DNA from 3 places in the Kitasatospora sp. NPDC003701 genome. Region 1 is predicted to be linked to each of the others. Evidence: riboswitches for the same ligand, from Rfam matches in the RefSeq annotation. Region 1 holds a riboswitch; each other region holds the start of a gene.
The links. A riboswitch is a leader RNA that binds a small molecule or an ion and turns the genes downstream of it on or off. The one in region 1 is predicted to bind cyclic di-AMP.
Positions count from the first base shown of each region.

Region 1 (7,274 bases):
ACCGCGGCCGGCTACCTCGGCGTCGCGGGCGAGAGCGAGCCCGGCAGTGACGAGTTCACCGTCGCCGACCTGCTGGCGCACGCCGCCGAGGCGGGCCTGCCCGCCCCGGTCGTGGTGCCGCTGGTCCCCGGCCCGCACGGCTTCCTGTCCGAACTGCACGCGCTGGCCGCCGAGTACGGCGCCCACGTCACCGACGTCCTCGGCCCGCACCCGCTGCTCGCCGAGGCCGTCCACGTCCGGCTCTCCGAGGCCGGGCTGGCCCGGGCCGACCGCGCCCGGCTGTTCGCCATCGCGACGGCCGCGGACGGCGTCGTCCTCACCACGGTCGGTGGCGAGGAGGCCGCCGCGGCGGCCGGGATCACCGGCGTGCTGCTGGCCGCCCGCCTCGCGGTGCCGGTCGTCCCCGCCGCGCTCGACGTGCCCGGCTCGGTGGCCGCCGCCGTCGCGCACCTCAAGGAGACCGGCTCCCAGCGCCCGGCGCTGGCACCGCTGGTGATCGGCCCGGAGGCGGACTCCGAGCTGCTCGCCACGGCCGCCGAGGAGACCGGCTGCCCGAGCGCCGCGCCGCTCGGCGCCTACCCGACGGTGGGCCAGCTGATCGCCTCCACCTACCTGGCCGTGCTGCCGGCCGTCGCGCCGGAGGCGTACACCGAGGCGGCCGCCGCCGAGCAGGCCGCCGGAGGGCACGCCGGCGAGGCCGCCGCCGAGTAGCGGACCGCCGACGCCGAAGGGCCCGGAGCGCACCCGCTCCGGGCCCTCGACGCGTGGGCCCGGGCCCGCCCGGCGCCGCACCCGCACCGGCCTCAGGACCGCCCGCCCACCCGGCCGGTGGCCGCCGCGGCGTCCCCCAGCCGCAGCGCCGGCAGCTGCACCGCCCGGGACTGCGCGGCGAAGGCCGCCACGGGCACCCCGGTCGCGTTCCACTGCGGCTGCGCGCCGTCGCCGTCCGCCTTGCGGATCTGGAGCACCTCGGTCTGCCCCGCGCGGCGCAGCAGGATGTTCTTGGGCGGCGCGGCCTCCGGATCGATCCAGAGCTCGTTGCCGCCGAACTCGCAGTCCAGGACGAGGATGTCGTCCGGCTTGCCGTCCGGGGTGGCCCGGAAGGCGATCCCGGCCCGGCGGTGGCCGGTGAACCGGCTGCGGCTGAAGGTGACGGCCTCCCCGGCGAGTTCGTGCCGCGCGGTGGAGACGGCGAAGTCGCTCTGCCCGGCGGCGTCGATCAACAGCCCGTCGAAGAGGGTGCCCTTGTCCCGGCCGAGCGAGTGCAGCTCCACTCCCCCGCCGCCGTTGCCGTACAGCACGCTCGCGGTGTAGTCGAAGTCGTTGAGGTAGGCGCCGTGCTCGATGCCCCACCCGCCGTTGTGGTAGGCCGCGAACTCGGTGACCACGTGGTGCCGCTGGGCGTTCAGCCAGACGAAGATGCCGTCCCGCAGGTTGTTGTGGGCCAGGCAGCGCCGGAAGTCCCAGACCCCCTCGCTGTTCTCCGGCCACTCGAAGCCGGAGGCGCCGTCGGCCCCCTGGACGCCGACCGCCACGCAGTCCACCGCCCTGCCGCCGGTGCCGGCACCGAGGTTGAAGCCGGTCAGCCGGTAGGCCCGCGGGTTGGGCTCCAGCAGCGTGCGGGAGGCGACGCAGGACTCGTAGGCGATGTCGTCGGACGGCTGCTGCGGGGTGCGGGTGTCCGTCGGGCCGTCCCACCAGTAGGCGTCCTCCCAGGTGTCGTGGCTGATGCAGCTGCGGAAGGTGATGCCGTGGCTGGCGTGCGGGACGAAGGCGTGGCTCCCCGCGTCGCGCACCACCACGCCCTCGACGACGGTGCCCCGGGTGGTGTCGCCGAGCATGTGGAAGTGCAGCCCGTACCGGCCGAGCACCGGCGCGGTGACCGGGGCGCTGCCGTCCGGGCCCTTCCAGGTCTCCGCGGTGTCGGTGCGCGGGCCGAGCCAGCGCAGCGCCGCGTGCCGCACATCGGCCCGGCGGGAGCTGGTGAGGTGGACGTGGGCGCGGCCCTCGGCGGTGCCCTCGACCCGGACGCTGCGGGTCAGGTTGAGCACCTCGGCGCCGACCGTGACGCCCCCTCCGGCGCTCACCCGGGGGTGCGCGTACCTCAGGGGCGCCTCCAGGGTGACGGTGGATCCGCTGACGGACCGGACGACGGCGAGGTCGTAGCGGGTGGAGAAGCCGTCCTCGTCCGGCGGGCCGGTCGGGGTGACGGCCAGTTCGTCGCCGGGCAGCCAACCGGTGGGCGGCGCGGCCAGGGTGACGGTGGTGTCGCCGGCGGCGAGCGCCCGGGCGGCGCGCACCCAGGCGGTCTTGGCGGCGCCGTCCAGCCGCAGGTACCCGGCGCCCGTGACCCAGAGGCCGACGTCGGTGTCGACCACCTTCATGCCGTCGCCCCGGAAGCGCCGCTCGTCGACGGCGGGGAACCGCACGGTGTGCACGGCGGCGCCGTCGGGGGCGAGCGCGAGGGTGCCGCGGATCTCGACGTTGCCGTTCGCGGCGAGGGTGAGGCTGCGGTCGGCGGCGAAGGTGAGCGCGCCGCCGGGCTCGACCAGCAGCGAGCCGACGGTGGCGTCGGTGTCGAGCAGGACCCGGTCGGTGATCCGGACGGCGCTCTGCGGGCCGGGCACCCTGCCGCCCCAGCCGGCCGGGTCGGACCAGTGCCGGCCGCCCTGGTCGGGGGCGGGCGCGGGGGCGGGCGCGGCGGCGCCCTCGGGAGTGCCTGCGGGCGCGGCGCTCCCCCCGGGCGCCCCCGAGGGCGACGGGGCGCCGTGCTGGTGCCCCGCACCCGGGCTGTCCGCCCCCGGGCCCGGGGTGGGGCCCTCCACGGCGGCGACGGGCTCGGAGCGGCCGCCCAGGGAGCGCCGCAGCGCCTCCTCGCCGGCGACCGCCGCGAAGACCGTGCCGACGGCGAGCCAGCGCAGCATCGTCCGACGACGTAAGGGAGTTCGGGACCCTTCGGGCGGGATGTCCGCTCTGCGGTGTTTTGCCCGGCGATGCGCTCCGCGCGGTCGCGCAGCCGGCCGACCGGCCTCCGGGTCCTCGTCCATGGCCATCGTTGCGTAGCCCTCCCCCCGGGCGGCCGCGTCGATCCTGACGTCCTGAAGCATAGGCAGTTGCCGTGACCCCGACGGGCGTTGCCGGAAATCGGTCATTTCTGATCATGGTGGACAGCCATTCACCACCTCTTTCGTAAACCGTGACGAGCGTCACACATGTTTGCGGTTTGAACTTAAGTCTGCTTAACGTGCTCCCCGTTCGTGGCCACACGGACCCAGCTCACCCGCAACGCCGAGTCCTGCCGTCGGGTGCGCTGGCAGCGCAGAACGCACCACGGCAGGAGCGGGGGAACCACAGGTAAGTCGCCCGGGACCGGTACTCGTACCGGTTCGGGGCTAGGGGTGAAGCCGCGTCCACAGCGCGGCCGGGCAACTCCAGCCCGAATCCGACAGCTCACCTCGCAGGCGTGGGAGAGGACCGCGTCTTCATGCTGCCCACCAACGGCACCCGCCTGTCCGGCCGCACCCGCCGCGCGATCGCCACCCTCGGCGTCGTCGGCATCGGCCTCACCGTCCCCTGCCTCACCGCCGGCTCCGCCTCCGCGGCCTCCGTCGCCACCTGGGACAAGGTCGCCCAGTGCGAGAGCACCGGCAACTGGAGCATCAACACCGGCAACGGCTTCTACGGCGGCCTCCAGTTCACCAGCAGCACCTGGGCGGCGTTCGGCGGCACCGCGTACGCCGCCCGCGCCGACCTCGCCACCAAGGACCAGCAGATCGCGATCGCCGAGAAGGTGCTCGCCTCCCAGGGCCCCGGCGCCTGGCCCGTCTGCTCGGTCCAGGCCGGTCTGACCAAGGGCGGCACCCCGGCCGCCGTCGACACCTCCACCGCCGCCAAGCCGGCCGCCCCGAAGGCCGCCCCGGCCCCGGCGCAGACCCAGGCCCCCGCCGCCAAGCCGGCCGCGCCCAAGGCGGCTCCGAAGGCCGCCACCGAGACCCCGGCCGCCGACTCCGCCCAGCAGTCGCAGGGCGGTCAGAACTGGCAGCAGTACCACCGCCAGGGCGACGGCCAGGACTCCCGGGCCACGTCCGACGACTACACCGTGGTCGCCGGCGACTGGCTGTCCTCGATCGCCGACAAGAACAACATCCAGGGCGGCTGGGAGCGGCTGTACGAGCTCAACCGCGGCTCCCTCACCGCCGGCCCGCACGTCATCTACCCGGGCCAGCACCTGAGCCTGGGTGACCGCGCCAAGGCCCAGGCCTCGAACGGGTCCGGCCAGGGCTTCGACTGGTTCAACCGCTCCTCGGGCGCGACCGGCCAGGCCGCCGGCTCCACCGCGACCGCCGCCGCGCCGGCCGCGCAGACCCAGGCCCCGGCCGCCAAGCCCGCCGCCCAGGAGACGGCCCAGGCTCCGGCCCAGGCCGCCACCGGCAGCATGGCCGCCGCGGTCTCCTTCGCCCAGTCGAAGGTCGGCCAGGCCTACGTCTACGGCGGCACCGGCAACGGCGGCTGGGACTGCTCCGGTCTGACCCAGGCCGCGCTGCGCGCCGCGGGCATCTCCGTCCCGCGCGTCGCCGCCGACCAGGCCGCCGCCAGCACCCACGTCTCGCTGGACGCCCTCAAGCCGGGCGACCTGCTGTTCTGGTCCAACAACGGCCAGGACTCGGGCGTCTACCACGTCGCGCTCTACATCGGCGACGGCAAGTACGTCGAGGCCGCCAACCCGAGCTCGGGCGTGCGGACCCAGACCATCGCCAACTGGGCCCCGGACTTCGCCGGCCGGGTCTGATCCCTCGTGCGCGGGCCGATCCGGCCCGCGCACCCGCCGCAGCCCCCGGGGAGAGTCCGGTCGCTCCTCCCCGGGGGCTGCGGCGCGCCCGTCCGCGGGACGGCCGGGCCGTGGTCGGCCCCCGACCCCGGCGGGCATGCCGCTGCTCCGCACCCGAGGAGGAGTCACATGGCCCGGGTCACCGTCACGCTCGACGCCGATCCCGCGATCGACGCGATGATGCTCTCCGGCACCAGGAGCCGGCAGGCCGCCGTCGAGCTGATCCTGCTCGACCACCTGGCCCGGGGGCGGCGCACCGGGAGCCGGACCGGCGACGCCGCCGACGGACAGCGGACCGGCCGCCGGCGCCCGACCGCGCAGGAGGGCTGAGGGCGGACACGACGGGGCCCCGGAGAGCACGAACGGCTCTCCGGGGCCCCGGTCTCGTCTCAGCGGGCGCAGGCGCCCGTGGAACCGCGCATCACCAGCTCCGGCTGGAACATGAACTCCCCGCGCTGGGCGGCGTTCGCGCCCACCTCCTCCAGCAGGGCGTCGACGGCCGCGGTGGCCATCGCCTCGACCGGCTGGCGGATGGTGGTCAGCGGCGGCTCGGTGAAAGCTATCAGCGGCGAGTCGTCGAAACCGACCACCGAGACATCCTGCGGGACGGACAGGCCCCGCTGGCGCACCGCGCGGATCGCGCCGAGCGCCATCATGTCGCTGCCGCAGACGATCGCCGTGCAGCCCTTGTCGAGCAGCGCGCCGGCCGCCGCGTGCCCGCCCTCCACGCTGAACAGCGTGTGGTGGACGAGCTCCCGGGCCTGCTCCTCGGTCCGCCCCAACACCTCCCGCATCGCCGCCGTGAAGCCCTCGATCTTCCGCAGCACCGGGACGTACCGCTTCTGACCGACCGCGAGACCGATCCGCTCGTGGCCGAGTTCGGCCAGGTGCTGGACGGCCATCCACATCGCGGCCCGGTCGTCCGGCGAGATGAACGGCGCGTCGATCTTCTCGCTGAAGCCGTTGATCAGCACGAACGGCACCTGCCGGCCGGTCAGCCGGGCGTACCGGTCGTGGTCGGCGGTGGTGTCGGCGTGCAGGCCGGAGACGAAGACGATGCCCGCCACGCCCCGGTCGACCAGCATCTCCACCAGTTCGTCCTCGGTGGAGCCGCCGGGCGTCTGGGTGCAGAGCACCGGCGTGTAGCCGTGCCGGCTCAGCACCTGCTCGATCACCTGGGCCAGCGCCGGGAAGATCGGGTTGCTCAGTTCCGGGGTGATCAGCCCGATCAGGCCCGCACTGCGCTGGCGCAGCCGGGTCGGCCGCTCGTAGCCGAGCACGTCCAGCGCCGCCAGCACGGTCTGCCGGGTGGCGGCGGAGACGTTCGCCTTGCCGTTGAGTACGCGGGAGACGGTGGCTTCGCTGACCCCCGCCTGCGCCGCGATGTCTGAGAGTCGCGCCGTAGTCACGGTCCCAGAGCCTATTGCAACCACGTCAGACCGCCCACCAGTCGGTGCTGTCCGGAGCGAGCACCGTCTCGCCGCCGACCGGCACGGTGTCCGCCACGGCGTCCGCGGAGGAGAGCAGCAGCCGGCCGGGCGCGGGTATCCGCACCGGCTCGGCGGTGGCGTTCACCGTGCAGACGAAGGAGCCGCGGCGGAAGACCAGGGTGCCCTCGGGCCCGTCCAGCCACTCGACCTCGGTGCCGGCGCCCAGCCCGGGCTGCTCCCGGCGCACGGCCAGCGCGCTGCGGTACAGCTCCAGGGTCGACGTCGGGTCGCCGGTCTGCGCCTCGACGCTGAGCCCGGCCCACTCGGCGGGCTGCGGCAGCCAGCTGGGGCCGCCGGCGGTCGGGCCGAAGCCGTAGGGCGCCTCGGTGCCGGACCACGGGATCGGCACCCGGCAGCCGTCGCGGTAGCCGTCCTGGCCGGCCTTGCGGAAGAAGGACGGGTCCTGGCGGACCTCGTCGGGCAGGTCGGTGACGTCCGGGAGGCCGAGCTCCTCGCCCTGGTAGACGTACGCGGAGCCGGGCAGCGCGAGCATCAGCAGGGTGGCGGCGCGGGCCCGGCGCAGGCCGAGCCCCCGGTCGCCGGGGGTGCGGATCTGGGTGCCCAGGCCCGGCGGGTTGGCGAAGCGGGTGGCGTGCCGGGTGACGTCGTGGTTGGAGAGCACCCAGGTGGTGGGGGCGTCGACCGGGCGCATCGAGTCGAGCGAGAGGTCGATCACCGAGCGCAGCTCGGCGGCGTCCCAGGAGGTGCCCAGGTACTGGAAGTTGAAGGCCTGGTGCAGCTCGTCGGGGCGGACGTAGTTGGCGGTGCGCTCGACGGTCGGGGTCCACGCCTCGGCGACGCCGATCCGCTGGCCCGGGTACTCGTCGAGGATCTTCCGCCAGCTGCGGTAGATCTCGTGCACGCCGTCCTGGTCGAAGAACGGCATGATGTCGTTGCCGAGCAGCTTGAGCTGGTCGCCGCCGCCGATGTCGGGCAGGCCGGGGGCCTTGACCAGG
Region 1 is NZ_JBSFNM010000059.1:37,340-44,613, reverse strand. It holds gene ACWDRR_RS35865 (hypothetical protein) at 1-711, shown strand, start outside; gene ACWDRR_RS35860 (hypothetical protein) at 804-2,924, opposite strand; cyclic di-AMP (ydaO/yuaA leader) riboswitch at 3,351-3,477, shown strand; gene ACWDRR_RS35855 (transglycosylase family protein) at 3,464-4,789, shown strand; gene ACWDRR_RS35850 (hypothetical protein) at 4,958-5,158, shown strand; gene ACWDRR_RS35845 (LacI family DNA-binding transcriptional regulator) at 5,218-6,237, opposite strand; gene ACWDRR_RS35840 (glycoside hydrolase family 13 protein) at 6,263-7,274, opposite strand, start outside.

Region 2 (7,274 bases), on a different contig from region 1:
ACGGCCGTACCCCGCTGGACGAGGATCGGAGCCGAGGACGTGGTGGACGCAGCGAAGGAGCCCGCCGGGCCGCAGGGGCGGCAGCCCGCTGTGGACGCGCAGGCGCCGGACGCGGTCGAGGCTGCCGCACCCGGCACCGGCGCCCCCGCCGAGGAGGCCGTCGGTGAGGAGTCCGGCGGCTCGGGCGGTGAGGAGCCGGCGGCAGGCCGCGCGGCCGAGAAGCTCGACCGGCCGCTGCCCGAGGGGGTGCGCCGGCGCGTGGTGGGCCTTGCCGCCGACGCGCTCGGCGGGCTGCCGCTGGCGGAGCTGCCGCAGGCGCTGCGCCCGTACGCCAAGTTCACCCCGGCGCGCCGGGCCAAGTACGCCGCCACCGCGCTCGCCGCGGCGCTGGAGTCCGAGCCGGCGTTCCGGGTGCGGATAGCGGAGCGGCTGCGGCTCGGGCAGCCGGACCTGGTCAGGGCGCTGGAGTCGGGCAGCGTGCCGGGTGCCGCCGATCCGATGGACGTGGCGGCCGCCGCCTACCTGGTGCGCTCGGCGGGCTGGAGCCGGCTGGTCGCGGAGGCCGGCGAGGAGGCCGAGCGGGCCGGCGCCGAGGGCGCGGCGGCCGAGGCCGCCCGGCTGGCGGAGAAGCTGCAGGCGGAGCTGGCCGAGGTGCGCGCCGCCGCCCGGGCGGACCTGGACCGGCAGCGGGCCGAGTCGGAGGACGTCCGCAAGGAGGCGGAGTCGCTGCGCAAGAAGGTGCGTTCGCTGGAGAGCGACACCCGCCGGGCGCAGGCCGAGGCCCGTCGGCTCGCCGGGGAGCTGGAGGCGTTGAAGGCGCAGTCGGCCGCCGAGCGCGGTGCCGGCGAGAGCGAGGCGCGGCGGTTGCGGCACCGGATCTCCGAGCTGGAGAACGCCGCCGAGCAGGGCCGCCGTTCGGCCCGCGAGGGGCGCAGCGTCGAGGACATGCGGCTGCGGCTGCTGCTGGACACCGTGCTGCAGTCGGCGCAGGGGCTCCAGCGGGAGCTGGCGCTGCCGGTCTCCCAGATCCGCCCGGCCGACCTGGTGGAGGCGGTGGTGCCGGGCTCGGCCTCGCCGCACGACGTGGCGCGGCGCGGGCTGGCCGAGGACGACCCGGCGCTGCTCGACCAGTTGCTGGCGATCCCGCAGGTCCACCTGGTGGTGGACGGCTACAACGTGACCAAGACCGGCTATCCGACGCTGCCGCTGGAGCAGCAGCGGATCCGGCTGCTGGGCGGGCTGGCGATGCTGGCCCAGCGCACGCAGGCGGAGGTCACCTGTGTGTTCGACGGGCAGGACCTCGACGTGCCGGTGATCATGGCGCCGCCGCGCGGGGTCCGGGTGCGGTTCAGCCGGACCGGGGAGACGGCGGACGAGCTGATCCGCCGCCTGGTCCGGGCCGAGCCGCAGGGTCGTCCGGTGGTGGTGGTCTCCGCCGACCGCGAGGTCGCGGAGGGCGTGCGGAAGGCGGGCGCGCGCCCCGTGGCTTCCGTCCTGCTGCTGAACCGGCTGGCCCGGCCCTGACCTCGATCGGGTGCTGTCCAGTCCGGAGTGACGCCTGGTCAGCGCCCGGTTTGCGGGGATGTGTGGATCCGGTGAAGTCATGGCGGGGGGCGCAAGTTCACGCCATTGGGGGAGTGGCGCAAAGCGTGGATCTTCACTAGGGTCTGGCGTCAAACCTATTTTCCGGATTCTCACTCAATCGGGTGAGGCCCGTTGGAAGAAGGAGCCGGTCTCTTGGCCACCCACCGCCGTCCCAAGCAGCCGAGCCGCGCGCGGGTCTCCGTGCTCACCGCTGCCGCGGCGACCGCGGTCGCCCTCTCCGCCCAGGTCGCCGCCCACGCCGCGCCGAGCCCGTCGCCCAAGAAGGACGACGTGAAGGCGCAGATCGACCAGCTGCAGGAGGAGGCCGAGCAGGCCACCGAGAAGTACAACGGTGCCAAGGAGCGTGCCGACCAGCTGCGCAAGCAGTCGGACCAGCTCCAGGACCAGGTGGCTCGCGGCCAGGACCAGATGACCCAGCTTCAGGCCGGGCTGGCCGAGGTGGCCGGTGCGCAGTACCGCACCGGCGGCATCGACCCGTCCGTCCAGCTGATGCTCTCCTCCGACCCGTCCGGCTACCTGGACAAGGCCTCCAGCGTCCAGCAGGCCAGCTCCAGCCAGGCCGACGCGCTCAAGGGCCTGCAGGACCAGCAGCGCCGGCTGGACCAGCAGAAGACCGAGGCGGCCGCGATCCTGGCCTCCCTGGACAGCACCACCAAGGACCTGAACCAGTCCAAGGCCGAGGTCAACAAGAAGCTCAAGGAGGCCCAGGACCTGCTGAACTCGCTCAGTGCGGCGGACCGGGCCGCGCTGAAGGCCGCGCAGCAGCAGGCCGACCGGGCCTCGCGCGGCAGCGAGCGGGCCGACCTGGGCAGCCTGCCGCAGGCCAGCGGCATGGCCGGGGCGGCCGTCGCCAACGCGATGAGCAAGCAGGGCTCGCCGTACCAGTGGGGCGCCACCGGGCCGAGCGGCTTCGACTGCTCCGGTCTGATGGTCTGGTCGTACGCGAAGGCCGGCGTCACGCTGCCGCGCACCTCGCAGGCGCAGGCCAACTACGGCTCGCGGGTGCCCTCGCTCGCCGAGGCCCAGCCGGGCGACCTCATCATCTACCGCGCCGACCGCAGCCACGTCGGGATGTACATCGGCAACGGCATGGTGGTGCACGCGCCGCACACCGGCGACGTGGTGAAGGTGATGAAGGCCGACGCGATGCCGATCAACGCCATCCGCCGGGTCTGACGGACCGACACGCCCACGGGCCGGGACTCGGCCCCTGTGATCCGCGCCACCCCCTGACCGGGGGTGGCGTCGGTGTTCGCGGCGGCGCGATGACAAACGATCAGCTCCGCGTACGCCGGTGATCACACCCGGTCATAATCACAAATGAACTTGGATATTCTTCCGGCATTTTTCTGACAAGGATTTGAACGGATCACGGTTCTGTTACTAGGGTCGTGCCTCGAACCACCGCACAGTCGATCACCCAGCCGGGGTGACGGCGGGGGTTTACCGCCGAGTTCGCGAAGCAGCGGGGCAGGACATCTGCCCGACGGGGAGCCCAGTAGTCGGGGGCGCTGTGGAACGGAGCCGGGGAACCATGTTCCTCCGGGGTGAATCGGCGCCAGGTCGACCGGTACGACGGTCGGTGAGGCGTCGTAGGGCACGCTTCCGGCCCGAACCCGTCAGCTCACCCGGTAGGCGGACGTAGGAAGAAGGAGTCCGCCTTCGTGGCGTCCCATCGTCGTCCCAAGCCCGCCGGCCGCGCCCGGGTCTCGATCCTGACCGGTGTCGCCGCTGCCGCGGTCGCCCTCTCCGCGCAGTCCGGCGCCCACGCCGACCCGACGCCGACCAAGGACCAGGTCAAGGAGCAGGTCGACCAGCTCAACGAGCAGGCCGAGCAGGCGACCGAGAAGCTCAACGGCGCCCAGGCCAAGCAGCAGGAGCTGCAGAAGCAGGTCGGTGAGCTGCAGGACAAGGTGGCCCGCCAGCAGGCGTCGGTGACCGAGGCCCAGGGCGGCCTCGCCGAGATCGCCGGCGAGCAGTACCGCAACGGCGGCATATCGCCGACCGTCCAGCTGATGCTCTCGTCCAGCCCGGACAGCTTCCTCACCCAGGCCGGTGCCATCAACCAGGCCGGCAGCACCCAGTCGAACGCGCTGAAGGACCTCCAGGAGCAGCAGCGCAGGCTCGACCAGGACCGCAACGAGGCGCAGAGCAAGCTCGGCGAGCTCGAGGCCACCACCCAGCAGCTGAAGGCCTCCAAGGAGGAGGTCCAGGGCAAGCTGGCGAAGGCCCAGGACCTGCTCAACACGCTGACCGAGCAGGAGCGCGAGGCGCTGCGCGCGGCCGAGGAGAAGGCCGCCGCCGAGGCGAAGGCCAAGGCGGACGCCGCCAAGGCCGAGGCCAAGGCGAAGGCGGACGCCGACCGGGCCTCGCGCGACAACAGCCGCGACAACCTGGCCGCCTCGACCTCGTCGTCGGCCGCCAAGCCCGCCGCGTCCACCCCGGCCCCCGCGCCGTCCGCGCCCGCCGCCAACGGCTCGCGCGCCGCCGCCGCGATCGCCGCCGCCGAGAGCAAGCTGGGCGCGCCGTACGTCTACGGCGCCTCCGGCCCGGGCTCGTTCGACTGCTCCGGCCTCACCAGCTGGGCCTACGCCCAGGCGGACGTGTCGCTGCCGCGCACCTCGCAGGCCCAGGCCACCATCGGCACCAACGTCGGTACCAACATCGCCAACGCCCAGCCCGGTGACCTGATCATCTACCGCTCGGACCGCAGCCACGTCGCCCTCTACGTGGGCGGCGGCCAGGTCATCCACGCGCCGAAGCCCGGCGCGAACGTCCGCTACGAGACCGCCAGCATGCTGCCGATCTCGGCCATCGTGCGCGTCTGATCCGACGTCCGCCTCCGCAGGCCCGGTCTCCCCTCGTGGGAGGCCGGGCCTGCGGCTTTCGGGCAGGATCGCGCGGGTGTCCGATTGCGGGTCAAATATTCGGGTTGGGAGGGGTTTGGACTCGCTCGCCCGGACTCGCTAACGTCTGCCACCGGACTCCCGCTTGAGAGCCGCCCGCTCCGGTGCGGCGGCGGGGCCGGGTCGCAGGATCGGAGCCACTGGCGTATGGCCGTGCACCGCCGTTCCCCCCTGCCGGGCGCGCTCGCCCGCGCGCTGGTGCTGACCGCCGCGGCCACCACCGCGCTGGGGGTGGCGACGGGTGGTGCCGCCCAGGCCGCCCCGGGCGCGCCGGACGGGCCGTCGAACCGCAAGGACGTCAAGGCGCAGGTGGAGCAGCTGTACGACGAGGCCGAGCAGGCCTCGGAGAAGTACAACGCGGCCCTGGACGCCCAGCAGCGCCTCCAGCACGAGACCGGCACGCTCCAGCAGCAGGTCGCCGTCGGCCAGGAGGAGCTCAACCAGCTGCGCGGCGACCTCGCCTCGGTGGCCGGCGCCGAGTACCGGGGCGGCGGGATGGCGCAGACCGTCCAGCTGATGCTCTCCTCCGACCCGGAGGGCTACCTCTCCAAGGCCCGCGCCCTGGACCAGGCCGCCGAGCGGCAGAACGAGACGCTGCACGAGGTGGTGGCCCGTCAGCGCCGGCTCGACCAGCGCCGCGCCGAGACCTCCGTGAAGCTCTCCGAGCTGGAGCAGACCCGCCGCGCCCTCGCCGACAGCAAGCAGCAGATCCAGCAGCGGCTGGCCAAGGCACAGCGGCTGCTCAACAGCCTGGGGGTCGGCGAGCGGGCCCGGATGGTGGCCCAGGACGCCCGCGAGGCCGAGCAGCGCGCCACCCGCGGCACCGACCGGCTCGACCTGGGCACCGCCCCGCCCGCCTCCGAACGCGGCGCCGCCGCGCTGGCCGCCGCCGTGAAGATGATCGGTTCGCCCTATGTGTACGGATCCACCGGGCCCCGCGCGTTCGACTGTTCCGGTCTGATGTACTGGAGCTGGCGGCAGGCCGGAGTGACCCTGCCGCGCACCTCGCAGGCCCAGGCGTACGCCGGCCAGCGGGTCAGCATCTCCGACGCGCGACCGGGAGACCTGGTGATCTTCTACCGGGACATGCACCACGTCGGCATGTACGCCGGCGGCGGGGTGATCGTGCACGCCCCCTACCCGGGTGCCAAGGTCCGCTACGAGAGCGTCAACGCGATGCCCGTCGCGGGGGTGATCCGGCTCTGAGCCGGCCCGCACCGACACCTCCCGCCGACCCCGGGGCACGCCGCCGCGTGCTGTCCCGGCGCGGTGCGCTGCTGCTCGCGGCGGGCGGACTGGCCCAGCTCTCGCTGCCCCGGGCGGCCCCGGCGGCCTCCGTGGCGGACCACCGGGGCGAGGTGACCGGGCTGCTGGCCGAGCGGGCCCGGGCACTGACCGCCGGAGCGTCCGCACCCCCGGTCGAGGCGGCCTACCGCAACCTCGTGCTCGGGCCGGCCGCCGAGCCGGACCGGCTCACCGTCACCGCCGAACTGACCGTCCGGGTGGCCGGCTACGACGAGTACCCGGTGGTCCACCCGCGCCGGCTGGTCCTGCTGCGCGGCGGCGACGGCTGGCGGGTCGAACGGGAGGAGAGCGCGGGCGGGCCGCCGCCGCTCTGGGACCTCGGGACCGTCCGGGCGGCGAGCGGCGCACACAGCCTGGTGCTCGGTCTGGATGGCGGGCCGGACCCGGCGCAGCTCGCGGCCGCGGCCGACCGGGCCGTCCCGGCCGTCACCGCGCTCTGGGGCACCGCCTGGGCGGGCCGGCTGCTGCTGGAGCTGCCCGCCACCGAGGAGCAGTTCGGCCGGCTGCTGGACGCCGACCCGGCCGGCTGGACCGGCATGGCCGCCGTCACCACCGCGGCGCCCGGCGCCCCCTGGCACACCCCGGCGGACCGGGTGCTGGTCAACCCCGAGGCCTACCGGGGGCTCAGCGACTTCGGCCGCCAGGTGGTGACCACCCACGAGGCGGTGCACGTGGCGACCCGGGCCGACACCCGTGCCTGGACGCCGCTCTGGCTCTCCGAGGGCGTCGCCGACTGGACCGGCTACCGGGACTCCGGCCGCTCACCGCGGCAGATCGCCCCCGAGCTCGCCCGTGACGTCGCCGCCGGGAAGGTGCCCTCGGCGCTGCCCGCCGACCGGGACTTCACCGCAGGCGCCGCCGGCATCGCCCAGGCCTACGAGCAGTCCTGGCTGGCCTGCGACCTGATCGCCCGCCGCTACGGGCCCGAGCGGCTGGTCGCCTACTACCGGGCGGTCGGCGCGGCGGGTGCGGGCGCCGGGCCGGACCGCGTCCTGCGGGACGAGCTGGGGCTCGGGCTGGCCGAGTTCACCGGGCTCTGGATCGCCGAGGTCCGCCGGCTGGCGGGGTAGGCCCGGCCGCCGAGCGGCGCCCTAGCGGCGCCGCTGGGCCGGCGGACCCGGCCGGTCGATGCCGTCCAGCAGGTCCTGCTCGTACGCGATCCCCGGGCGCACCGGGTAGCCGGTGGCCGACCCCGGCTCCGTGCGGTCCAGCACGACGGTGGGCGGGAGCTGGTCCGACCCGCGGGTCGAGCGCCAGAGCCGGACGCAGGAGAGCGCGGTGGCGGCCAGCAGCAGCAGGTTGCGCAGGGTCAGCGTGGTGACGGCCCAGGGCTCGCTGTTGACCAGGTCGCTGAAGAGCAGCGGGAACTCCAGCAGGGTCAGCGGCGTCGCGGCCAGGATCAGCAGCGCCACCGGCCGCTGGCTGGTGCCGCGCACGGTCAGGCAGACCGCCGCCACG
Region 2 is NZ_JBSFNM010000002.1:248,602-255,875, reverse strand. It holds gene ACWDRR_RS03270 (NYN domain-containing protein) at 40-1,524, shown strand; gene ACWDRR_RS03265 (NlpC/P60 family protein) at 1,738-2,781, shown strand; cyclic di-AMP (ydaO/yuaA leader) riboswitch at 3,105-3,259, shown strand; gene ACWDRR_RS03260 (NlpC/P60 family protein) at 3,270-4,433, shown strand; gene ACWDRR_RS03255 (NlpC/P60 family protein) at 4,659-5,717, shown strand; gene ACWDRR_RS03250 (hypothetical protein) at 5,765-6,886, shown strand; gene ACWDRR_RS03245 (glycosyltransferase 87 family protein) at 6,908-7,274, opposite strand, start outside.
Region 2: linked by a shared signal. The riboswitch ahead of ACWDRR_RS03260 (NlpC/P60 family protein) and the one ahead of ACWDRR_RS35855 (transglycosylase family protein) in region 1 are both predicted to bind cyclic di-AMP.

Region 3 (7,274 bases), on a different contig from region 1:
AGCGGTGCGCCACCGAGCGCAGGCCGCGCGGGACCCGGCCGAGCTGCGCGGCGATGGCCGCGACATCGGTGTCGGAGACGGAGGGGTGGTTCTCAGTGGTCATGGGGGGAGCTGGCTCCAGCAGGGGCAGGGGCGGGTGGAGAGGGCGGGGCGAGGGCGGCGGTGTCGGCTGCGTCCACCGAGTCCCAGACGCTCGCGTACCAGGGCTTGGCGGCCTTCACCGCTCCGGCGGCCACGCCGTCGGACGGGGCGGGCGGGGCGACGGAGGAACGGCCGGGGCCCTGGCCCGCCGGATCCACCGCAATGTACGGGGTCTCCCCCGGCATCGCGTAGTGCAGCCGGCTGCGGGCCTGCGCCTTGACGTACTCCGGGTCCTGCCAGCGGGCCTTCTCCCGGCGCAGCTGTTCGACCTGCTGCCGGGCGTGCTCGGCCTTCGCCCGCTGGGCGGAGATCTCGGACCGCTGGGAGATGAACTGCCTGGTCGGGTAGGCCAGGATCGCCACCAGGGAGCAGAGCACCAGGACGAGGACGGTCGCCCGGCTCGTGAAGCGAGGCCGGGCGGCAAAGCCCGGGATCCTCCAGCCTGCCATCTCCCCTGTCCCCTCCTGGTCGCGACGGTGCCCCGCCGACCACCCTACGGGGTGAACGGCGGGGCACCGGTCAGGCTTGCGCTACTGGGCGCGCGCGGCCCTCGTGCTCGGCTGCGGCGGCGACCGCTCCGGGGAGCGCGTGTGCTCGTTGCTCCCCGGAGCGCGTGTGCTTGTTGCTCCGCCGAGCGACCGTGCTGGTTACTCCGCCGAGCGACTGTGCTTGTTACTCCGCAGAGCGGAAGCGCGGGAACGCGCCGCGGCCGGCGTACTCGGCGGCGTCGTCGAGGATCTCCTCGATGCGCAGCAGCTGGTTGTACTTGGCGACGCGCTCGGAGCGGGCCGGGGCGCCGGTCTTGATCTGGCCGCAGTTGGTGGCGACGGCGAGGTCGGCGATGGTGACGTCCTCGGTCTCGCCGGAGCGGTGGGACATCATGCAGCGGTAGCCGTTGCGCTGGGCCAGCTCGACGGCGTCCAGGGTCTCGGTCAGCGAACCGATCTGGTTCACCTTCACCAGCAGCGCGTTGGCGGTGCCGGTCTCGATGCCCTTGGCCAGGCGGGCCGGGTTGGTGACGAACAGGTCGTCGCCGACCAGCTGGACCTTGTCGCCCAGCTTGACGGTCATGGCCTTCCAGCCGTCCCAGTCCGACTCGTCCAGCGGGTCCTCGATGGAGACCAGCGGGTAGGAGGCGACCAGGTCGGCGTAGTACTCGATGAGCTCGGCGGCGGAGAGCGCCTTGCCCTCGAACTGGTAGGCGCCGTCCTTGTAGAACTCGGAGGCGGCGACGTCCAGGGCGAGCGCGATGTCCTTGCCGGGCACGTAGCCGGCCTTCTTGATGGCCTCGGTGATGAGGTCCAGGGCCTCGCGGTTGCTGTCCAGGTTCGGCGCGAAGCCGCCCTCGTCGCCGAGGCCGGTGGACAGGCCGCGCTCCTTCAGCACGCCCTTGAGGGTGTGGTAGACCTCGACGCCCCAGCGGACGGCCTCGGAGAAGGACTCCGCGCCGATCGGAGCGATCATGAACTCCTGGATGTCGACGTTGGAGTCCGCGTGCGAGCCACCGTTGAGGATGTTCATCATCGGGACCGGCAGGACGTGCGCGTTCGGGCCGCCCAGGTAGCGGAACAGCGGCAGGTCGCTGGCCTCGGAGGCGGCGTGCGCGACGGCCAGCGAGACGCCGAGGATCGCGTTGGCGCCGAGCGAGGACTTGTCCGGGGTGGCGTCCAGGTCGAGCATGGCCTGGTCGATCAGGCGCTGCTCGGTGGCGTCGTAGCCGACCAGCTCGGGGCCGATCTGCTCGATGACGGCCAGGACGGCCTTCTCCACGCCCTTGCCGAAGTAGCGGTTCTTGTCACCGTCGCGAAGCTCCAGCGCCTCGAAGGCACCGGTGGAGGCACCCGACGGGACAGCGGCACGGCCGGTGCTGCCGTCGTCGAGGCCGACCTCGACCTCGACCGTGGGGTTGCCACGCGAGTCGAGAATCTCACGGGCTACGACGACATCGATGGACGGCACGAGGCATCTCCTAGCGGAAGCAGGTTCGGCTGACGATGGGTGCTGTCGGCCGGATGGTTGCGGAGTCGTTACGACCAGAGCCTAACCGCACGGGCTCTCGGGACCACGTCGACCTCGGTCCCGTCTCAGCGTGTGGCCCGGCTACCCACCGGTAGTTCACCTGGTTGCCCCATGAAAGGGGCCCGAATGCGGACGAAGGGGGTCTGACCGACCCCCTTCGTGGAGCCACCGCGGCGGCGGGCGTCAGCCGAGGTCGAGCACCTGGCCCGGAAGGATCAGGTTCGGGTCGGTGCCGACGGTGCCGCGGTTGCCGTCGTACAGCGACTGCCAGCCGCCCTGAACACCCTGCGCCGTGGCGATGGTCGACAGCGTGTCACCGGACTGGACGGTGTAGCCGTGGCCGGCGCGCTGCTGGGCGGCGGGGGCGGCCGCGGCGACCGGGGCGCCGTGGGCGGCGGCCGGGCGACCGTCCTGGCCCGCGTACTGGCCCGCGGCCTGACCCGCGTACTGCTGATAGACGCTCTGGTGGCTGGTCCAGTACCAGGCGCCGTTGCTCTGGTACCAGAAGACCTTGGCGTCGGCGTCCCAGCCGGACTTGTGCTGCGCGTCCTGCTGGACGGGCTGCTGGGCGGCGGGCTTCGGGGCCTGCTGCTGGACCGGCTGCTGGGCGGGCTTCTGAGCGGGCTTCGGCTGCGCGGGCTTCGGCTGGGCCGGCTTCGGCGCGGCGGGCTGCTGGGCCGCGGACTCGGCGTCCGAGGAGGTGCCGACCGAAGCCGGGGCGCCGCCCTTGGTCAGGCCCGCCTTCTGCGAGCAGACCGGCCAGGCGCCCGGCCCCTGCGAGGCGAGGACCTTCTCGGCGACGGAGATCTGCTGCGCCCGGCTGGCCTGGTGGGCCTGCGGCGCGTACGAGGTGCCGCCGTACGCCTTCCAGGTGCTGGGGGTGAACTGCAGCCCGCCGTAGAAGCCGTTGCCGGTGTTGATGCTCCAGTTGCCGCCGCTCTCGCACTGGGCGACCGCGTCCCAGGTCGAGACCGGGGCGGCGGAGGCGCCGGCGGCGGTGAGCAGCGGCAGTGCGAGTCCGACGCCGGCCACACCGGCGACGGCGATGGCCTTCTCGGTCTGGGTGCGACGACGATGACGGCCGGTTCCGACGAAGAGCATGACGTTTCCCTCTCCGCACGCCTGCGAGGTGAGCTGTCGGGTTCGGACCGGGAGGTGGCCCGGCCGCGTGACGCGAAGGCTTTCTGCCCGCGCGAGCGGCTTCACCCCAAGCCGTGGGGGACGGCAACAAACCTGGTTCCCCCGCCCCTGCCCAAGGGTTCTGGTCGGTTTCCCGTGACGCGGCGGGCAGGATTCGGCGTTCCGCGCACGGGGTTCGCAGCTGCGAACTCCAGGGAGGGTAGACAGATCCTCACATCAATCACAAGCTCATATCGCAGGTATCACACATAAATTACGGCGCGTGGCCGATCGCCTACCAACGACGGCGCTATGTCCTGATTGATTGCGGTTCAGGTCCCGTAGGAGGGCGCGGCGGCGACACCCCGTCAGCCCGAAGGCGACACCCCGTCAGCGTGTCGCCGGCCCGAAAGGGCGGAGATCGAGGCGCCGTCGGGGCATCGCCGCGCGGATTGCTCAGAGCCCGGCCGGGGGTTCCGCGGACGGCTTCTCGGGGGTGAATTCCACCGGGAGATCGCGAAGTCCGCGCATGATCAGGCCGCCGCGCCAGCGGAGATTCTCCGGGCTTTCGGCGAGTTGCAGATCGGGCAGCCGGGTGAGCAGGGTGGCGAGCGCCGACCGCCCCTCCAACCGGGCCAGCGGAGCGCCGATGCAGTAGTGGATGCCGTGCCCGAACCCCAGGTGCGGGTTGTCGGTCCGGGCCAGGTCGAGGGTGTTCTCGTCGGCGAACCGCGCCGGATCCCGGTCCGCCGCCGCGAGCACCACCAACACCGGGTCGCCGACCGGGATCTCCACCCCGCCGATGGTCAGCGGGCTGGTCGCGAACCGCCAGGTGGCGAGCTCCACCGGCCCGTCGTAGCGCAGGAGTTCCTCGATCCCGGTCTCCAGCAGAGCGGTCTCGCCGCGGGCGATCGAATCCTGGAGCAGCGCCCGCTGCCCGGGGTTGCGCAGCAGCGCGTAAGTGCCGTTGCCGATCAGGTTGACGGTCGTCTCGAACCCGGCGAAGAGGAGGATGAAGGCCATCGCCGCGGCCTCGTTCTCGGTCAGGTGCTCACCGTGATCGCTGGCCCGGATCAGGCCGGAGATCAGGTCGTCGCCGAGGTCGGCCCGCTTGCGGTGGATCAGCTCCGCCAGATAGGCGCGCATCCGCTTGACGGCCCGCCCCACCCCGCCGCGCTGCCCGCTGCCGTGGCGGATCATCATGCCCGCCCAGTCCCGGAAGTCGTCCTGGTCCTCGGCCGGCACGCCGAGCAGGTCGCAGATCGCGTAGATGGGCAGCGGGAAGGCGAACTCGTGGATCAGGTCCGCCGAGCCGCGCTGCGCGAAGCCGTCGATCAGCCGGTCGGTGAGCTGCTGCACCCGGGGTTCGAACTCGGCGACCCGGCGCGGCGTGAACGCCTTGGAGACCAGCCGGCGCAGCCGGGTGTGGTCCGGCGGGTCGATGTTCAGCAGGTGGGTCATCAGGTTGGCCTGGCGCTCGCCGGGGATGCCGACCCGGCCGGCCCGGTGGGCGTGCCCGCTGTGGTGGGCCGGGTTCTTCGAGAGCCGGCTGTCGGCGAGCGCCTGCCGGGCGTCCGCGTACCTGGTCACCAGCCAGGCCTCGACCCCGCTCGGCAGGGTGGTGCGGTGCACCGGCTCGTGCTCCCGCAGCCACGCGTACGCCGGGTACGGGTCGGCGGCGAACTCCCAGGTGAAGAGCGGCGGGCGGGCTGAATCGGGCTGAACTGGCATGTGTCGACCGTATCCGGTGGGGATCTCCGGCGTGGCAGGCGTGAGCCTGGTCACCTGCGGGGTAATCCCTGTTGCGGAGGGTCAGGACCTGCCTACGATCCTCCGCAAGCAAAACGCGTGGGCGCCGGTGCGGAGCCGCCCACAGGGAGGAGCGCACCATGCGGGTCACCGGGGCAGTCGTGGTCATCGCCGTACTCGCCGGCGGGTCGGGGGCCGACCTCGCCCGCCGGTTCACCGCCGCGGGCGCCGCCGGCGTGCTCATCGCCGACCAGCAGGTCGGCATCGCCGAGGACCTCGCCGCCGAGCTCGACCGGACGGGCTGCCCGGTCGTCGGCGTCTGCGGTGACATCCGCCGCCCGAGCGACATCGCCGCGCTGGTCGACACCACCGAGAAGCACCTCGGCCCGATCGACCTGTTCTGCGTGGCCGGCCCGGACGGCGAGCGCATCGTCTCCCTCGCCGAACTGCCCGACCACCTGGACCTGGAGCGGCTCGCCGAGCTGCTCGCCCTGGTCGGCGAGGCGATCGCGGAGGTCGTCGGCGAGGTCGTCCCGGCGCAGCGCCGGTCGGTGGTGGACGTCGCGGCGGTCTGACGGGCGGGCGCGGTCGGCCCGGGTGGTTCGGGGCGGTTCGGGCAGCTCCGGCTGCTCGGGCTGTTCGGGCTACTCGGGCTTGAGTCCCTCGGCCGCGCGCACGGCGTCCCGGTAGCCGCGTGCGGCCGCCCGAAGCGCGGCGTCCACGTCGACGCCCGCGTCGTGCGCCCGCTGCGCCACGGCGAGCAGCAGCCTGCCCGCCGACTCCGCCGTGAGCTCCGCGGGCAGCTCGTAGGCCGCGTCCGGCACACCCGTGAACCCCGCCCGGCGCACCCGGGACACCAGCTTCGCCGCGTACGCCAGCGACGGCAGACCGGCCGGTACGCCGTCCAGCACCGACTCGCGCTCCGACTTCTCGGCGGCCTTCAGCGCCTCCCAGTTCGCCTCGACCTCGGCGGCGCCCTCCGCCTCGGCGTCCCCGAACACGTGCGGGTGGCGGTACATCAGCTTCTCGACGATGTCGCCCGCCACGTCGTCGATGGAGAACGCGTCGGTGGGGTGCTCCTCGGCGATCCGGGAGTGGAAGAAGACCTGAAGCAGGACGTCGCCCAGTTCCTCGCGGAGGGTCCCGCGGTCCCCCTCCTCGATCGCCTCGACCAGCTCGAAGGCCTCCTCGACCAGGTACTTCACCAGGCTGGCGTGGGTCTGCTCGGCGTCCCAGGGGCAGCCGCCGGGCGAGCGCAGGCGGTCCATCACCGAGACCAGGTCCAGCAGCCGCGCGCCCGGCAGGTCGTACGAGCCCGGCAGCACCTCGATCTCGGGCACCTCGCCCGCGTGCTCGACCGCGAGGCGCGCCAGCGCGTCGGTGAGCCCCGGGTCGCCGTCCGGGCCGCCCAGCCAGACCGTCGGGCCCGAAGCCGCCGGCTGCCCGGTCAGCAGCCGGGCGAGCGACGGCGCCGAACCGGGCACCACCACCTCCACCTCGACCCCGGCCGCCCGCACCGCCGGCAGCTGCGGGTGCGCGGCGTCGCCGGCGAGCACCCGTCCGGCCGACCGCAGCGCCTCCCAGGCGGGCCAGGCCAGCAGGCCGGGGGCGACCCGGTGGGTGGTGGTGAGCAGGATCAGCTTCGCGCCCGGAAGATTCGTCACACCCCGAACCTACCCGCCCCCGGCAGGCCGCCGCCCCCGCGTTTCCGCCCGGTCCGGGGCCCGGGCAGGACGGGCGGCGGCGGGTCCGGCGGAGGGGGCGCGGGCCGCGGAGCGTGGCAGAGCCCGCAGGCGGGAGCAGGAAGTTGGCCGGCTCGACTTCCTGCTCCTCCACGGCCACCCGCATGCGGGGCTGCGGGGCCGGGGCAGCGGCGCCGGGGCGGGGCGGGCGACGGAGGCGGGACGGCCGAGGCGGGCGGTAGCCCGGGGCCCGGGCAGGACGGGCGGCTGTGGGTCCGGCGGAGGGGGCGCGGGCCGCGGAGCGTGGCAAAGCCCGCGGGCGGGAGCAGGAAGTCGGCCGGCTCGACTTCCTGCTCCTCCACGGCCACCCGCATGCGGGGCTGCGGGGCCGGTCCCCGTGAGGGCCGGCCCCGGACCGCGCGCCCGGAGCCCGGGAGTGGGACGTCGGGCGGGCCGACTTCCCACTCCCCGGCAGCACCCGCAGCACCCGCACGCAGGACTACGGGGCCAGCCAGAGCGGGCTGTCGGGGAGGAGGGCGACCCGGTCGGCGTCCCAGGTGCCGT
Region 3 is NZ_JBSFNM010000058.1:47,955-55,228, reverse strand. It holds gene ACWDRR_RS35645 (DUF501 domain-containing protein) at 1-103, opposite strand, end outside; gene ACWDRR_RS35640 (FtsB family cell division protein) at 93-590, opposite strand; gene eno (phosphopyruvate hydratase) at 814-2,100, opposite strand; gene ACWDRR_RS35630 (transglycosylase family protein) at 2,344-3,261, opposite strand; cyclic di-AMP (ydaO/yuaA leader) riboswitch at 3,266-3,437, opposite strand; gene ACWDRR_RS35625 (cytochrome P450 family protein) at 3,736-5,010, opposite strand; gene ACWDRR_RS35620 (SDR family NAD(P)-dependent oxidoreductase) at 5,169-5,603, shown strand; gene ACWDRR_RS35615 (MazG family protein) at 5,673-6,692, opposite strand; gene ACWDRR_RS35610 (SurA N-terminal domain-containing protein) at 7,210-7,274, opposite strand, start outside.
Region 3: linked by a shared signal. The riboswitch ahead of ACWDRR_RS35630 (transglycosylase family protein) and the one ahead of ACWDRR_RS35855 (transglycosylase family protein) in region 1 are both predicted to bind cyclic di-AMP.